DNA from 2 places in the Streptomyces sp. SP17BM10 genome. Region 1 is predicted to be linked to the other one. Evidence: predicted binding sites of a transcription regulator. Region 1 holds the regulator's gene; the other holds the start of a gene.
The links. Region 1 encodes HspR, which represses chaperone genes until heat shock. Its sites were predicted from a motif close to TTGAGNNNNNNNNNCTCAA; they were not measured.
Positions count from the first base shown of each region.

Region 2: a site for HspR is predicted at 3,269-3,287, ahead of dnaK (molecular chaperone DnaK). Genes of this name have one in related genera too.

Region 1 covers NZ_JAQYXB010000674.1:185,793-192,923, forward strand. The annotation lists gene PUR71_RS35585 (hypothetical protein) at 1-237, opposite strand; gene PUR71_RS35590 (TrmB family transcriptional regulator) at 271-1,299, opposite strand; gene PUR71_RS35595 (heat shock protein transcriptional repressor HspR) at 1,506-2,021, opposite strand; gene dnaJ (molecular chaperone DnaJ) at 2,047-3,192, opposite strand; gene grpE (nucleotide exchange factor GrpE) at 3,450-4,070, opposite strand; gene dnaK (molecular chaperone DnaK) at 4,067-5,917, opposite strand; gene PUR71_RS35615 ((Fe-S)-binding protein) at 6,226-7,131, shown strand, end outside.
Region 2 covers NZ_JAQYXB010000526.1:29,139-36,269, forward strand. The annotation lists gene PUR71_RS10790 (alpha/beta hydrolase) at 1-795, shown strand, start outside; gene PUR71_RS10795 (serine/threonine-protein kinase) at 863-2,542, shown strand; gene PUR71_RS10800 (hypothetical protein) at 2,836-3,024, opposite strand; gene dnaK (molecular chaperone DnaK) at 3,351-5,207, shown strand; gene PUR71_RS10810 (hypothetical protein) at 5,457-5,666, opposite strand; gene PUR71_RS10815 (APC family permease) at 5,902-7,131, opposite strand, start outside.

The DNA of each region.
Region 1 (7,131 bases):
TCATTCGACTGACAGGCCACTGAACAGGATTGGGGTGTGCGCGTGTCTCGTCTGCGTCAGGTCGCCAAGACGGCTGCGGTAGCGATATCTGCGGGCGTCCTTACCGTGCTGGGCTTCGGACTGCTTGTCACCGGCCATGATGCCGATGGATCTGCCCATGTCAATCATGTCGGACTTGGAGTCGATGTTAGTGCGACTTCGAATCAGGCGTCCGGCACCGCTTTGGACGGCGAACACCAGTGGACATGACAGAATGGGACTGACGAATCGTTATGCGCCGCCGGAAGCGGCGGGGAGGCGTGACGATTCGTCGGTCTCTTGTGACGAACGCGCCAGTGCCCAACCGAGTTGGAACAGCGATTCGACGTTGTAGTCCTCCCGCATCTCGGCCAGATGACGGGCGAGGGTGCGTTCGCTGATGCCGAGGCGGCGGGCGATGACCCTGTGGTTCGTTCCTTCGAGCAGAAGGTCGATGATGGTCTGGCGCATCCGCGACACGACCTGTTGCGGCACGGTCCGTCCGCCGGTGAAGTCCAGGCCCCGGTTCCAGTTCCGCTCGAACACCTCGTGCACGAGGAAGTGGATGACGGCGGGGTCGTGGATGAAGGCCGCCAGATTGAGGTCCTCCGCGACCGGGATGACGGCCAGCTGCCGGTCCACGATGATCAGCCTGGTATACGGCTCGTCGAGGGTGCGGAACCGTCCGCCGGCCTCGGTGATCTTCGCGACGTAGTCCCGGGTGGGGGCGTGGTACCTGGTGCTGGGATGGTAGATGGTCCGCACCGCAATACCGCGTTCGAGGTCGGCCAGGTCGTCGTCGAGCACGCGGGACAGAACGTCCGGCGGCCGCGGGCCGCCCGGCTGGGCCGCGAGTATCTCCTCTTTCGCCGTGGTCACGGCGTGGTTGATCCGTTGGCTGATCAGTGCCTTGCCGCGGACGTACTCGATAATTCCGCCGGACGGTTCCGGACGGTGAAACGCGTCCGCGAGACCCTGAAGGTCGCCGGGGACGGCTATCGCGCGCGACAGCAGGGCGAGTGCCTGGCGTTGCCACAGGGCGCTCAGACCGGTGGCGAGCTGTTGCGGATCGACCGCGACCAGAATCTGCGGATCATCCATGTCGGGAGTGAGGAGACCGATGTCCAACAGCTCGCTCAGGTGGCTGTAGTCGTGCTCCTCGATTTCACCGCGAGCTATCCGACCGTGCGCCCGGATTACCGCGAGGTAGAGATCGTGCGCCCCGGTAGAGAGAGTGCCCGTCGCACTGACACCCGGAATGGCGTCGTTCCTCCCGTTCATTCACGGCTCCTTCTTGACGACTGAACCCTGCCCTATGGCTGCACCCGAGCCCCATCGGTGATCCTAGATCCCGGCGCGGGATCTGGAAGTGGGCATTGTTCCACCATTGCGGAGCGGCGCTTCGATGGGCACCCTCTCACCACAAGTAAGCCGCCGGCACCCCCCGGACAGGAGGGAACCGGCGGCCGGGCCGGGGTTCAGCCAAGTCAGCGCTTCGGGCGCCAGACGACCAGGGCGCTCGACTGGGGGGTCGGGGGCTGGTAGGGGACGAGGTCGCGGCGGTAGGAGGCGTGGACGGCGGCTTCGCGCTGCTGGAGGGCGGTGGCGGCGCCCTCCAGGGAGTCGGCGAGTTCGGCGATGCGCGACTGGAGCGCGGTGACCTGGTTCTCCAGCTCGATGATCCGCTTGATGCCGGCGAGGTTGATGCCCTCGTCCTGGGAGAGCCGCTGGACCTCGCGCAGCTGCTGGATGTCCCGGGCGGAGTAGCGGCGGCCGCGGCCGGCGGTGCGGTCGGGGCAGACCAGGCCGAGGCGGTCGTACTGGCGCAGGGTCTGCGGGTGCAGGCCGGACAGCTCGGCGGCCACCGAGATCACGTACACCGGGGTGTCCTCGGTGAGCACGTACGGGGGCGGTGCCGCGGCGCGCCGGGGGCGGCGGCCGTCGCCGGGCAGGCCTTCGCCGAGGCCCGGGCCGATCGGGCCGTCGGGGGTCATCGGGGGCATCGGGTTCATCGGGGACATCTGGTCGTCACGCTCCCTTCGCCGCCCGGAACAGGGCGGCTCGTGGGTCGTCGGAGGCGGTGGCCTCGCGGTACTGCTCCAGGGCGGACAGCGCGTCGCCGGTGACGTGCTGCGGCACCACGACCTCGACGGTGACGAGGAGGTCGCCGCGGGTGCCGTCCTTGCGGGTGGCTCCCTTGCCGCGGGCCCGCATGGTGAGGCCGTTGGCGCTGCCCGGGGGCAGCTTGAGCTTCACGGCGGGGCCGCCGAGTGTGGGCACCTCGATGGTGCCGCCGAGCGCCGCCTCGGGGAAGGTGACCGGGACGGTGACGGTGAGGTTGTCGCCCTTGCGGCCGAAGACCGGGTGGGCGTCGACGTGCACGGTGACGTAGAGGTCGCCGGGCTGGCCGCCGCGTTCGCCCTGGGCGCCCTTGCCCTTGAGCCGGATGCGCTGGGCGTCCTGGACGCCGGCCGGGATGCGGACCTGCATGGTGCGGGCGGAGCTGGCCCGGCCGCTGCCGTGGCAGTCGGCGCAGGGGTCGTCGACGATCATGCCGCGGCCCTTGCAGTCCTTGCAGGGCTCGGAGAGCGCGAACGCGCCCTGGCCGCGGCTGACGGTGCCGGCGCCGACGCAGGTCGGGCAGACCCGCGGGGTGGTGCCGGACTTGGCGCCGGTGCCGTTGCAGACGCGGCAGGGGGCCTGGCTGGTCATCCGCAGCGGGACGGTCGCGCCGTCGACGGCCTCCTCGAAGGAGAGGGTGACCTCGGTCTCGACGTCGGCGCCGCGCCGGGGCTGGGCCTGCCGGCCGCCGCGGTTGAAGAGGCCGCCGAAGACGTCGCCGATGCCGCCGCTGCCGCCCTGGCTGCCGCTGAAGAGGTCGCCGAAGTCGAAGCTGTAGTTGCCGGTGCCGGGCCCGCCGGCGCGGAAGCCGCCGTTGGCGAAGAGGCTGCGGGCCTCGTCGTACTCCTTGCGGCGCTTCTCGTCGGACAGGACGTCGTACGCCTCGGAGATGTCCTTGAAGCGCTCCTCGGCCTTGGCGTCGCCCTTGTTGGCGTCCGGGTGGAACTCGCGCGCCAGCTTCCGGTAGGTCTTCTTGATCTCGGTGGCGGTGACGTCCTTGGGTACGCCGAGGACCTTGTAATAGTCCTTCTCGACGAAGTCCTTGCCACTCATGCGTCCACCTCGCTCCGCTCGGCAGCCGCGCCGCGGCACACGCACCTTTTAACGGTTCGCTCGCTGCGCTCGCTCACGGCTCCCGCCACCTCCCGATGTCCATCGTCACTGCGTTGTCAACAGCCCGGCCGCCTGGGCCCGTTGCCGACAGTGCGCTGCGGAGCCGGCCGCCGTACTGGCCGGCGTACGACTCCGCAGCGCACTGGTTGGGTCAACTGTCGCGGGCTGGCGCCCGCCACAGGTCTTCAGCTGTCAGGTCAGCTGTCCGCGCCACCATCGGCCTTGTCCGACTTCTCGGACTTGGCGGCGTCGGTGTCCGGCCCGGCCGTGGTCTGGGTGCCCGGCTGGGGCTCCGCGACCGCGACCATCGCCGGGCGGATGATCCGCTCGCCGATCCGGTAGCCGGGCTGGAGGATCTGCACGCAGGTGTCCTCGGTGACGTCCGAGGAGTAGCTGTGCATCAGCGCCTCGTGCATGGTCGGGTCGAAGGGCTCGCCCTCCTTGCCGAACTGCTGGAGGCCCAGCTTGGCGACGACCGTCTCCAGCGATTCGGAGACGGACTTGAAGCCGCCGGTGACCTCGCCGTGCTCGCGGGCGCGGCCGATGTCGTCCAGGACCGGGATCAGGGACTCCAGGATGTTGGAGACCGCGATCTCGCGGACGGTGAGCCGGTCGCGCTCGACCCGCTTGCGGTAGTTCTGGTACTCGGCCTGGAGTCGCTGCAGGTCCGCGGTGCGCTCGGTGGCCTCGCGCTTGGCGGCGGCCAGCTCGGCCGACACGTCGCCGGAGCCGGCCGCGGCGGCCTCCTCGGCGGCCTTGATCACGGCCTCCTCGGCGGCGTCATCGCCGGGCTTGCCGCCCTGCGGCTTGTCGGTCATGCCGCACCGCCCTTGGGCTTGTCGTGCTTCTCGTCGTCCACGATCTCGGCGTCGACGACGTCGTCGTCCTTGCCGTGGGCGGCGGAGTCGCCGGCGGGGGCGGCACCGGCGGCGTCGGCGTTGGCGTAGAGGGCCTGGCCGAGCTTCTGCGCGGTGGTGGAGACCTTCTCCGAGGCCTCGCGGATCTTCGCGACGTCCTCGCCCTTCAGGGCCTCCTTGAGCTCGCCGACGGCGGTCTCGACCTCGGACTTGACGTCGGCCGGGAGCTTGTCGGTGTTGTCCGCGATGAACTTCTCGGTCGAGTAGACGAGCTGCTCGGCGGAGTTGCGGGTCTCGACGGCCTCGCGGCGCTTGTGGTCGTCCTCGGCGTACTGCTCGGCCTCGCGGCGCATGCGGTCGACCTCGTCCTTCGGCAGCGAGGAGCCGCCGGTGACGGTCATCTTCTGCTCCTTGCCGGTGCCGAGGTCCTTCGCGCCGACGTGCATGATGCCGTTGGCGTCGATGTCGAAGGTGACCTCGATCTGGGGCAGGCCGCGCGGCGCCGGCGGGAGGCCGGTCAGCTCGAACATGCCGAGCTTCTTGTTGTACGCGGCGATCTCGCGCTCGCCCTGGTAGACCTGGATCTGCACGGACGGCTGGTTGTCCTCGGCCGTGGTGAAGATCTCCGAGCGCTTGGTCGGGATCGTGGTGTTGCGCTCGATCAGCTTGGTCATGATGCCGCCCTTGGTCTCGATGCCGAGGGACAGCGGGGTGACGTCGAGCAGCAGGACGTCCTTGACCTCGCCCTTGAGGACACCGGCCTGGAGCGAGGCGCCGATGGCGACGACCTCGTCCGGGTTGACGCCCTTGTTGGCGTCCTTGCCGCCGGTCAGCTCCTTGACGAGCTCGGCGACGGCCGGCATGCGGGTCGAGCCGCCGACGAGGACGACGTGGTCGATCTCGGCGAGCGAGATGCCGGCGTCCTTGATGACGTTGTTGAACGGCACCTTGCAGCGCTCGAGCAGGTCGGCGGTGAGCTGCTGGAACTGGGCGCGGGTGAGCTTCTCGTCCAGGTGCAGCGGGCCCTCGGCGGAAGCCGTGATGTAGGGCAGGTTGATCGAGGTCTCGGAGGACGAGGACAGCTCGATCTTGGCCTTCTCGGCGGCCTCGCGCAGACGCTGCAGGGCCATCTTGTCCTTGGACAGGTCCACGCCGTGGCCGGACTGGAAGACCTTGACCAGGTGGTCGACGACGCGCTGGTCCCAGTCGTCGCCGCCGAGGTGGTTGTCACCGTTGGTGGCCTTCACCTCGACGACCCCGTCGCCGATCTCCAGCAGGGAGACGTCGAAGGTGCCGCCGCCGAGGTCGAAGACCAGGATGGTCTGGTCGTCCTTGTCCAGGCCGTAGGCCAGGGCGGCCGCGGTCGGCTCGTTGACGATGCGCAGGACGTTGAGGCCCGCGATCTCACCGGCCTCCTTGGTGGCCTGGCGCTCGGAGTCGTTGAAGTAGGCCGGGACGGTGATGACCGCGTCGGTGACGGTCTCGCCCAGGTAGGCCTCCGCGTCCCGCTTCAGCTTCTGCAGGATGAAGGCGCTGATCTGCTGGGGGTTGAAGTCCTTGCCGTCCAGGTTGATCTTCCACCCGGTGCCCATGTGGCGCTTGACCGAGCGGATGGTGCGGTCGACGTTGGTGACCGCCTGGCGCTTGGCCACCTCGCCGACCAGGACCTCGCCGTTCTTCGCGAAAGCGACGACGGACGGCGTGGTCCGCGCGCCCTCGGCGTTCGTGATGACGGTGGGCTCGCCACCCTCCAGAACGCTGACGACCGAGTTCGTCGTACCGAGGTCGATGCCGACCGCGCGTGCCATCGTAGATACCTCCACGGAAGAGTTGAGCTTTACGGACTCAAGGATGCCCGACCCGTCGGACATCGTCAACAGCCATGAGTCAGTGGCGCTCAACTTTGCTGATGCTCGACTTGGCCGGCACCGGAACTCCCGGCCGGGCACGCGGAGTGGAGTCACGTGACTGCCGCCATACCTTGAGAACCTTCTGAGAACTGTTGACGAGCGGTAATGTCCGGGCCGTCGGCCCGGCAAGTTACCGACGAGTACACTCCCCTGGTAAAGACGTAGAACCCGGACTGCTCAACCGCAAGCCGCAGGAGACGGAGCCGATGCAGCTAGCAGCGATCGTCATCTCGCTGGTCACGTTCGTGATCGGCACCGCGCTCGCCCTTCGTGCGGCGTGGCACATCTTCAAGGTGGTGCTGACCGGTGCGCCGGACACCACCCGTTTCGGCAAGCCCGCCCGGCGCGTGAAGACCGTCGCGGTCGAGTTCATCGGCCACACCAGGATGAACCGCTGGGGCATCGTCGGCGTCGCGCACTGGTTCGTCGCGGTCGGCTTCTTCAGCCTGGTCCTGACCATCGTCAACGCGATGGGCCAGCTCTTCGACGCCGAGTTCGAGCTGCCGGTCATCGGGCACTGGGTGGTCTGGCAGCTCTTCGTCGAGCTCGTCGGCACCCTCACCACCCTGGGCATCCTGACCCTGATCGTGATCCGCCTGATGAGCCTGCCGTCGCGCTCCGGCCGCAAGTCCCGCTTCGCCGGCTCGATCGCCTGGCAGGCCTTCTACGTCGAGTACACGATCCTCGGCATCGGCCTGTGCATCCTGATGCTGCGCGCCCTGGAGGGCGCCCTCAACGGTGTCGACTCCTACGGCCCGGCGCACCTGGTGTCCTACCCGATCACCTCCGCGCTGAGCGGCCTGTCGCACGGCACGCTGGAGAACCTGGTCTGGATCTTCGCGACGCTGAAGATCTGCATCTCCTTCGCCTGGGCGATCACCATCGGCCTCAACCCCTCGATGGGCGTGGCCTGGCACCGCTTCCTCGGCTTCTTCAACATCTACTTCAAGCGTGACGAGGACGGCGGCACCGCGCTCGGCGCCCTCCGTCCGATGACCTCCGGCGGCCAGCCGATCGACTTCGAGGACCCGGCCGAGGACGCCGTCTTCGGCGTCTCCCAGGTCGAGCACTTCTCCTGGAAGGGCATCCTCGACTTCTCCACCTGCACCGAG
Region 2 (7,131 bases), on a different contig from region 1:
GAGGCCACCCTCCAGCAGGGCAAAGCCTTCCGGAAGTCGGTGGACGACTACGCTCAGAAGTGCGCCACCGTGGTCCACGACGCCTGCCCCGCCACCACCCCGGACGGCATCCACAAGGTGATCACCGACCTGCACCGGCGGACGGCCAAGCACCCGCTGCCTATCAACGGCACCACCGAGCGGCTCGACCAGAACATGCTGCTCACCGCCCTCACCAAGTCGATGTACACACCCGAGTCCCAGTGGCAGGACCTGTCCGAGGCGCTGCGCGCCGCGCGGGGCGGCGACGGAACGAAACTCGCCGAGATCGCCAGCCCCGGCATATCCGCCCAGCCCGCCCAGGACGACAGCTCCGACCCGGGCAGCTCCGGCGGGCAGGCGCCCGACAACTCCTCCGTCGCCATCACCGCTGTCAACTGCCTCGACCAGCCGCACCCGAGGGACGCGCAGCCCTACTGGGAGCTGCTGGAGCGCGCCAACCAGGAGGCCGGAGTCTTCGGCACGTCCGCCGTGCTCGCCGAACTCACCTGTAAGGACTGGCCGACCGGACAGCAGCAGCCGCACCGCGTGAACGCCAAGGGCCTGCCCCCGGCCTTGGTCGTCGGCACCACCGGCGACCCGGCCACGCCCTACCCGTGGTCGCAGGGCCTCGCCGCCCAACTGCCCGGCGGCATGCTGCTCACCTTCAAGGGGTCCGGCCACACCGCCTACGGCCGCAGCAACGCCTGCGTCGACGACGCCGTGGACGCCTACCTCATCGACCTCAAGCCGGTCCCGAGCGGCACGGCCTGCTGAACGGTCGGCACTCCCGTCGCGTCACCCCCGTCCCCGCTCACAGCTCGCACCACTGGAGACCTTCCACATGCCCGTCGACATGTCCCTGGACTCCTTGCCCGCGTCAACGCTTTACCAGCCCCTGCAGCCCGACGATCCGGCCGAAGTAGGCGGCTACCGGTTGCACGCCCGGCTCGGGGCAGGCGGCATGGGGCGGGTCTACCTGTCTTACACCCCCGGTGGCCGGCCCGTGGCCCTCAAGACGGTCCGGCCGGAGTTCGCGCAGGACACGGAGTTCCGGTGGCGCTTCGCACAGGAGGTCACCAACGCCCGGCGGATCCATGGGCTGTACACCGCCCAGGTGATCGACTCCGGCGCGGACGACGACGTGCCGTGGCTGGCCACCGCGTACGTTCCGGGCCCGTCGCTGCAACAGGTGGTCCGGGAACACGGCGCGCTACCGGCGCGCACGGTCCTGCTGCTGATGGGCGGGATCGCGGAGGCGCTGCAGGCGATCCACGGCGCCGGAGTCGTGCACCGGGATCTCAAGCCCGCCAACGTGCTGCTCGCGGCCGACGGTCCGCGCGTGATCGACTTCGGCATCGCCCGCGCGGCCGACGCCGTCGCGCTGACCGGCACCGGTTTCCGGATCGGTTCGCCCGCCTTCATGGCGCCCGAGCAGGCTCTGGGCAGGCCGGTCACGCCCGCGACGGACGTCTTCGCGCTGGGTTCTCTGGCGGCGTACACCGCCGGCGGCACCCAGCCGTTCGGCGAGGGACCGGAGACCACGGTGCTGTACCGGGTGGTGAACGAGCAGCCGGATCTCGGCCGTGTCCCGGGCGACCTGCACGCGCTGCTGCTGCGCTGCCTGGCCAAGCAGCCCGAGGACCGGCCGACCCCCGCAGAGATCATCGAGGCCGCCCGCAACCACCCCGCCGCAGGCGGCGGACTGCGCTTCGCCGACGACTGGCTGCCCACTCAGGTCAGCACCGACATCACCCGCCGCTCCGACCTGCCGCAGGACTTGGCCGCCGCGTCCTCCCCCGACGTCGTCGCCGCCCAGGCCCCGCCCGGCTCCTACGGCGCTGTGCAGCCCCTGTCCGAGGTGCCGACCGCTCTGCTTCAGCCCCCACTGCCGACCGTCGCCGCTCCCGCGCCACCCGCGGTGGGCAGGCCCCGCCCTAAGGGCGCAGCCCGGAAGACGGTACTGCTGCTGTCGGCGTTGGTGGTGGCTCTCGGCGGCACGGTCGGCGGCGTGCTCCTGTCCGACAGGCTCGACCGGATCCTCGCCGCCACGGGATCGGTCGGCGACAGCCCGACGGCCGGTGACACCGGCCCGGACACGCCGGCACCGGCGGCCGACGGCCCGAGGCCGACCGACCTGGCGAGCCCGGCCACGTACACCGCGGCGTACACGGATGCAATCCTGACCGCACCCGACGACTCCTACGACTTCGACATCGAGACCGGCAGGTTGATCCCCGCGCAGTCCGCCGAGTGGTCCGTGGGGCACAACGCCAACGAGTTCCTGATACCGACGGGAAGCGACGCCGCCATCACCCCCGGCGGGCGGCCAGCCCCGGCCGATTGCTCGACGGCCATCGACCGGCATCCGGCGACGGCCCTCGACTTCAGTGACCTGCCGGCCGGCCGAGCCTTCTGCGTGCGATCGAGAAGCACTCACGCCATAGCGATCGTGCGGGTCATCTCCGTGACCGGCAACGGCCCGGTGAAGGTCTCGATGGACCACTACCGCAGCGACAGCTGACCTCCGCTCCCATCCGGTGGCCGTCGCTGGAGCACCGCCACCGTCGTGAGCTGCCTTCGCGCCGGGTGCGGCCCTGCTGGGCGAGGGCGAAGGCCGCCCGCCCCGGAAGACCCTGCCCACCCGGTTTCGTCCGACATGGCTCGCCACCTGTCCGTGGACGCGGGCCGAGCCCGCCGAGCGAGGGCCGCCCCTCAGGGCGCGGCCGCTCGGGCCGCCCCGACATCGCCACGGTGCTCCGTCCGCGCCGGACCGATCCGGCCGCTCTGGAGAGCCGCGGCGGGGGTTCGGGCGTCTCAGCGCCACTCGATCAGGAACAGGGGCGCGCCGTCGCTCGTACGACCGCCCCGTTTCTCCTCCAGGACGTGGGAAAGCGCGCGCACCACGGCCCGCACCCCGTCCTGCGATCGCTCGACGCGGTTGACCCAGTCGATGAGCTGTGCCGCGCGAGGGCCGCTCACCCCTGGTTTCGGCGCGTTCGTCATGCCGTACCCATGCTGAGGACGACACGGCCGCACCACTGTCACCCACGGGCGGAGCGTGCGGACCGGCTCTCCGTTCGGGCCGAGGTCGGCGGTCGAATGCACGACGACCGTCTCGGGCGGCGTGTGGGTGCCGGGCACCGGGCAGGGCGATCGCCTACCACAGACGGAAGCCATGGCGGCCTCCTCACCGCCGAGCGTTCGGGGCCCTCCCGCCCCAAGATGGGCGGCCCGACGCTGAACGACCTTGACATCGACCAACTCAAGCTTTACGAGTGAGGGAGAGGGGATTGGCCCAGGAATCCGCTTGTGCGGGAGGAGGCCCCGCGATGGCTCGCTCCGTCGGTATCGATCTGGGCACCACGAACTCCGTCGTCTGTGTTCTGGAGGGCGGCGAGCCCACCGTCATCCCCAATGCGGAAGGGGCGCGCACCACCCCGTCGGTCGTGGCGTTCGCCAAGGGCGGCGACGTGCTGGTCGGCGAAGTCGCCAAACGCCAGGCCGTCACGAACGTGGACCGCACCGCCCGCTCCGTCAAGCGCCACGTGGGCGACCCGCACTGGCGCTTCCCCGACGCCGGTGACGTCGATGGAAAGCGGTACACCGCGCAGGAGATCTCCGCCCGTGTACTGCAGAAGCTCAAGCGCGACGCCGAGGCCTACCTCGGGGAGGACGTGACCGACGCCGTCGTCACCGTCCCCGCCTACTTCAACGACTCCCAGCGCACCGCCACCAAGGAAGCCGGCGAGATCGCCGGCCTGAAGGTGCTGCGCATCGTCAACGAGCCGACCGCCGCGGCCCTCGCGTACGGTCTGGACAAGGAGAGTGACCAGACGATCCTGGTCTTCGACCTCGGCGGTGGCACCTTCGACGTCTCCCTGCTGGAGATCGGCGAGGGCGTGGTGGAGGTGAAAGCCACCAACGGCGATACCCATCTCGGCGGCGACGACTGGGATCAGAAGATCGTCGACCACCTCGTCCAGCAGTTCAAGAACGGCTACGGCATCGACCTGTCGAAGGACAAGATGGCCGTGCAGCGTCTGCGCGAGGCCGCCGAGAAGGCCAAGATCGAGCTGTCCTCGACGAGCGAGACGACGATCAACCTGCCGTACGTCACGGCCTCGGCCGAGGGCCCGCTGCACCTGGACGAGAAGCTCACCCGCGCCGAGTTCCAGCAGCTCACCGCAGACCTGCTGGAACGCTGCAAGACCCCGTTCGACCAGGCGGTGAAGGACGCCGGGATCAAGGTGTCCGGCATCGACCACGTCATCCTCGTCGGCGGCTCGACCCGTATGCCGGCCGTCACCGCCCTGGTGAAGGAGCTGACCGGCAAGGACCCGCACAAGGGTGTCAATCCGGACGAGGTCGTCGCCATCGGCGCCTCCCTGCAGGCCGGTGTCCTCAAGGGTGAGGTCAAGGACGTCCTGCTGCTGGACGTCACCCCGCTGTCCCTCGGTATCGAGACCAAGGGCGGCATCATGACCAAGCTGATCGAGCGCAACACCACGATCCCCACCCGGCGCTCCGAGATCTTCACGACGGCCGAGGACAACCAGCCGTCCGTGCAGATCCAGGTCTTCCAGGGCGAGCGCGAGATCGCCGCGTACAACAAGAAGCTCGGAATGTTCGAGCTGACCGGCCTGCCGCCGGCGCCGCGCGGGCTGCCGCAGATCGAGGTCACCTTCGACATCGACGCCAACGGCATCATGCACGTCGCGGCCAAGGACCTCGGCACCGGACGGGAACAGAGGATGACCGTCACCGGCGGCTCCTCCCTGCCCAAGCAGGACATCGAGCGCATGATGCGCGAGGCCGAGCAGCACGCCGAGGAGGACCGTCGCCGCAAGGAGGCCGCCGAGACCCGAAACCAGGCCGAACACCTCGTCTACTCCACCGAGAAACTCCTCCAGGACAACCCGGACACGATCCCGTCAGACGTCACGGCCGAGGTCAACGGGGCCCTGGCGGACCTGAAGGACAAGCTCGAGGGCGAGGACAGCACGGCCATCCGCACCTCGATGGAGCGCGCGGCCACCGTCGCGCAGAGGATCGGCACCGCCCTCTACGCCCAGGCCGGCGGCCCCCAAGCCGCCGCCGGCACCGGCCCGACGCAGAGCGGTGACGAGGAGGAGGTCGTCGATGCGGAGATCGTCGACGACCAGACTCCGAAAGGAGCCCCCGGATGAGCCGGCCCGCCGACCCGGCGGGACGGACGCCCTGGGGGCGTCATCCGTGACAGCGGCCACCCTCCGGTCACGACGGTCCGGTCCCGCCCCGACAGGCCCGCCCACCGGGGCGCTCCGCCGGCTCGCGGTGGCGGGCCGGCGGCCGTGGGTGGACGGTGCGCCCCGCGGCGTTCTCACTGGCACGGCACAGGCGCCTTCGCGTAACGGGGCGGCCGTGCTCTGCCCGCGGCAAGGCTCGGAGCCTCGTGTCTAGGAAGCGTCCTCGCCCCAGTCGATGCGTTCCACAGCATGCGGCGGGAACGACACCCGAGAACCGTCCTTCTGAGTAACGTGCACCCATCCGTGCTCGTCGATACGAATGATGCCCCCGACCGACTCGCTGAGCGCAACGCCGGGGCTGACGTATCCCGCCCCATGGGCCAGATGCACTGTTCCGGGGTTCGCCTCAAGGCTTGCCATGACCACATTGTCCAGGTCCGAGCCCGGGCCCACCACCGGAGCCCCGTCATGCCCGCCCAAGGGGCCTGGAGCCCACCTCCGTGCCCTGGTCGGCCCGGGGACCGACTATCCGTCGTGCCCCGTGCCGAGGGTCGGCCTTTCCGGGGCGGACGCGGAACCGTCCCGGTGGCCCGGCGAAGCGGATGTGCCACTGCGCGCGATCGGACACGTCGGGTTGCTCGGTGCCGCCGCTGTCCTACACGTGGAACGGGACGGTCGTGACGACGACCTTCGGCAGGGGGCGCAGCGCTCTCCGTAGCCTGGCCGCGAGACGGTTGTGCAGGAGGCGGTGGCGCCAGTGCCGTACGACGATCTCCGGGAGGATGACGGTCAGGGTGAGGTCCGGGCGCTGGCGGTGCAGCGACTCGATGTAGTTGACCAGCGGTGCGACGATCGCGCGATAGGGCGAGAGGACGATCTTCAGGGGTAGGTGGTCGCCCCACAGGTTCCAGTACGCGCGGAAGCGTTGGGCCTCGTCCGCGCTGGAGCTGATGTGGAGCGCGAGGACCGGCTGCTGGAGCGAGGCGGCGTAGGCGAGGGCGCGCATGCCGGCCTGGTCCAGGGTGGCGATCGGCACGATCGACAGGGGGTGGATCTCCTCGGGAGTCTCCTCGCTCTCGGCTTCAGCCGTGGTCTCGAACGTTGCTCCGGTCGCGGTGCCCGATGTCCGTGCGGTGCCTCGTGCCGTGCGCCCCTCCGAACTCGGCGGTGTGACCGTACGGCTGGGGACTTCGACGGCATGCGGATGCAGGGCGGTCGCCCCGCCGACCGTGTCGTAGTGGTGTCGGATGCGTGTCGTCACCAGGACGAACAGTCCCACCGTGAGCACGGCGAACCAGGCGCCCTCGGTGAACTTGGTGATGCCGGCGGTGATGAGGACGACCGCCGAGAGCAGGGCGCCGGTGGCGTTGAAGGCCAGGCTCTTGCGCCAGTGGCGGTCGCGCAGGCGCCACCAGTGAACGACCATGCCGGCCTGCGACAGAGTGAAGGCGAGGAAGACGCCGACGGCATAGAGCGGGATCAGAGGGCCGCTCTTGCCGCCGAACGCCGCGTAGATGGCGGCCGCGGCGACCGAGAGCAGGATGATCCCGTTGCTGAAGGCCAGACGGTCGCCCAGTCGCAGGAAGATCCGCGGTGCCTGGCTGTCACGGGCCAGCAGGAACAGGACGCGGGGGAAGTCGTTGTAGGCGGTGTTGGCCGCGAGGAGCAGGATCGCGGCGGTGGAGGCCTGGGTGAACACGTAGCCGAAGCCCGAGCCGAAGGTGCGATGGGCGAGCTGCGACAGGACCGTCTCCCGTGAGTTCGGGACGATGCCGTCGAGGTGGACGAGTGTGACCGTGCCGGCGAACAGTGCGACGAGCAGGCCGACCATCCAGGTCAGTGTCGTGCGGGCATTGCGCCACTCGGTCGGCTGGAAGGCCGGCAC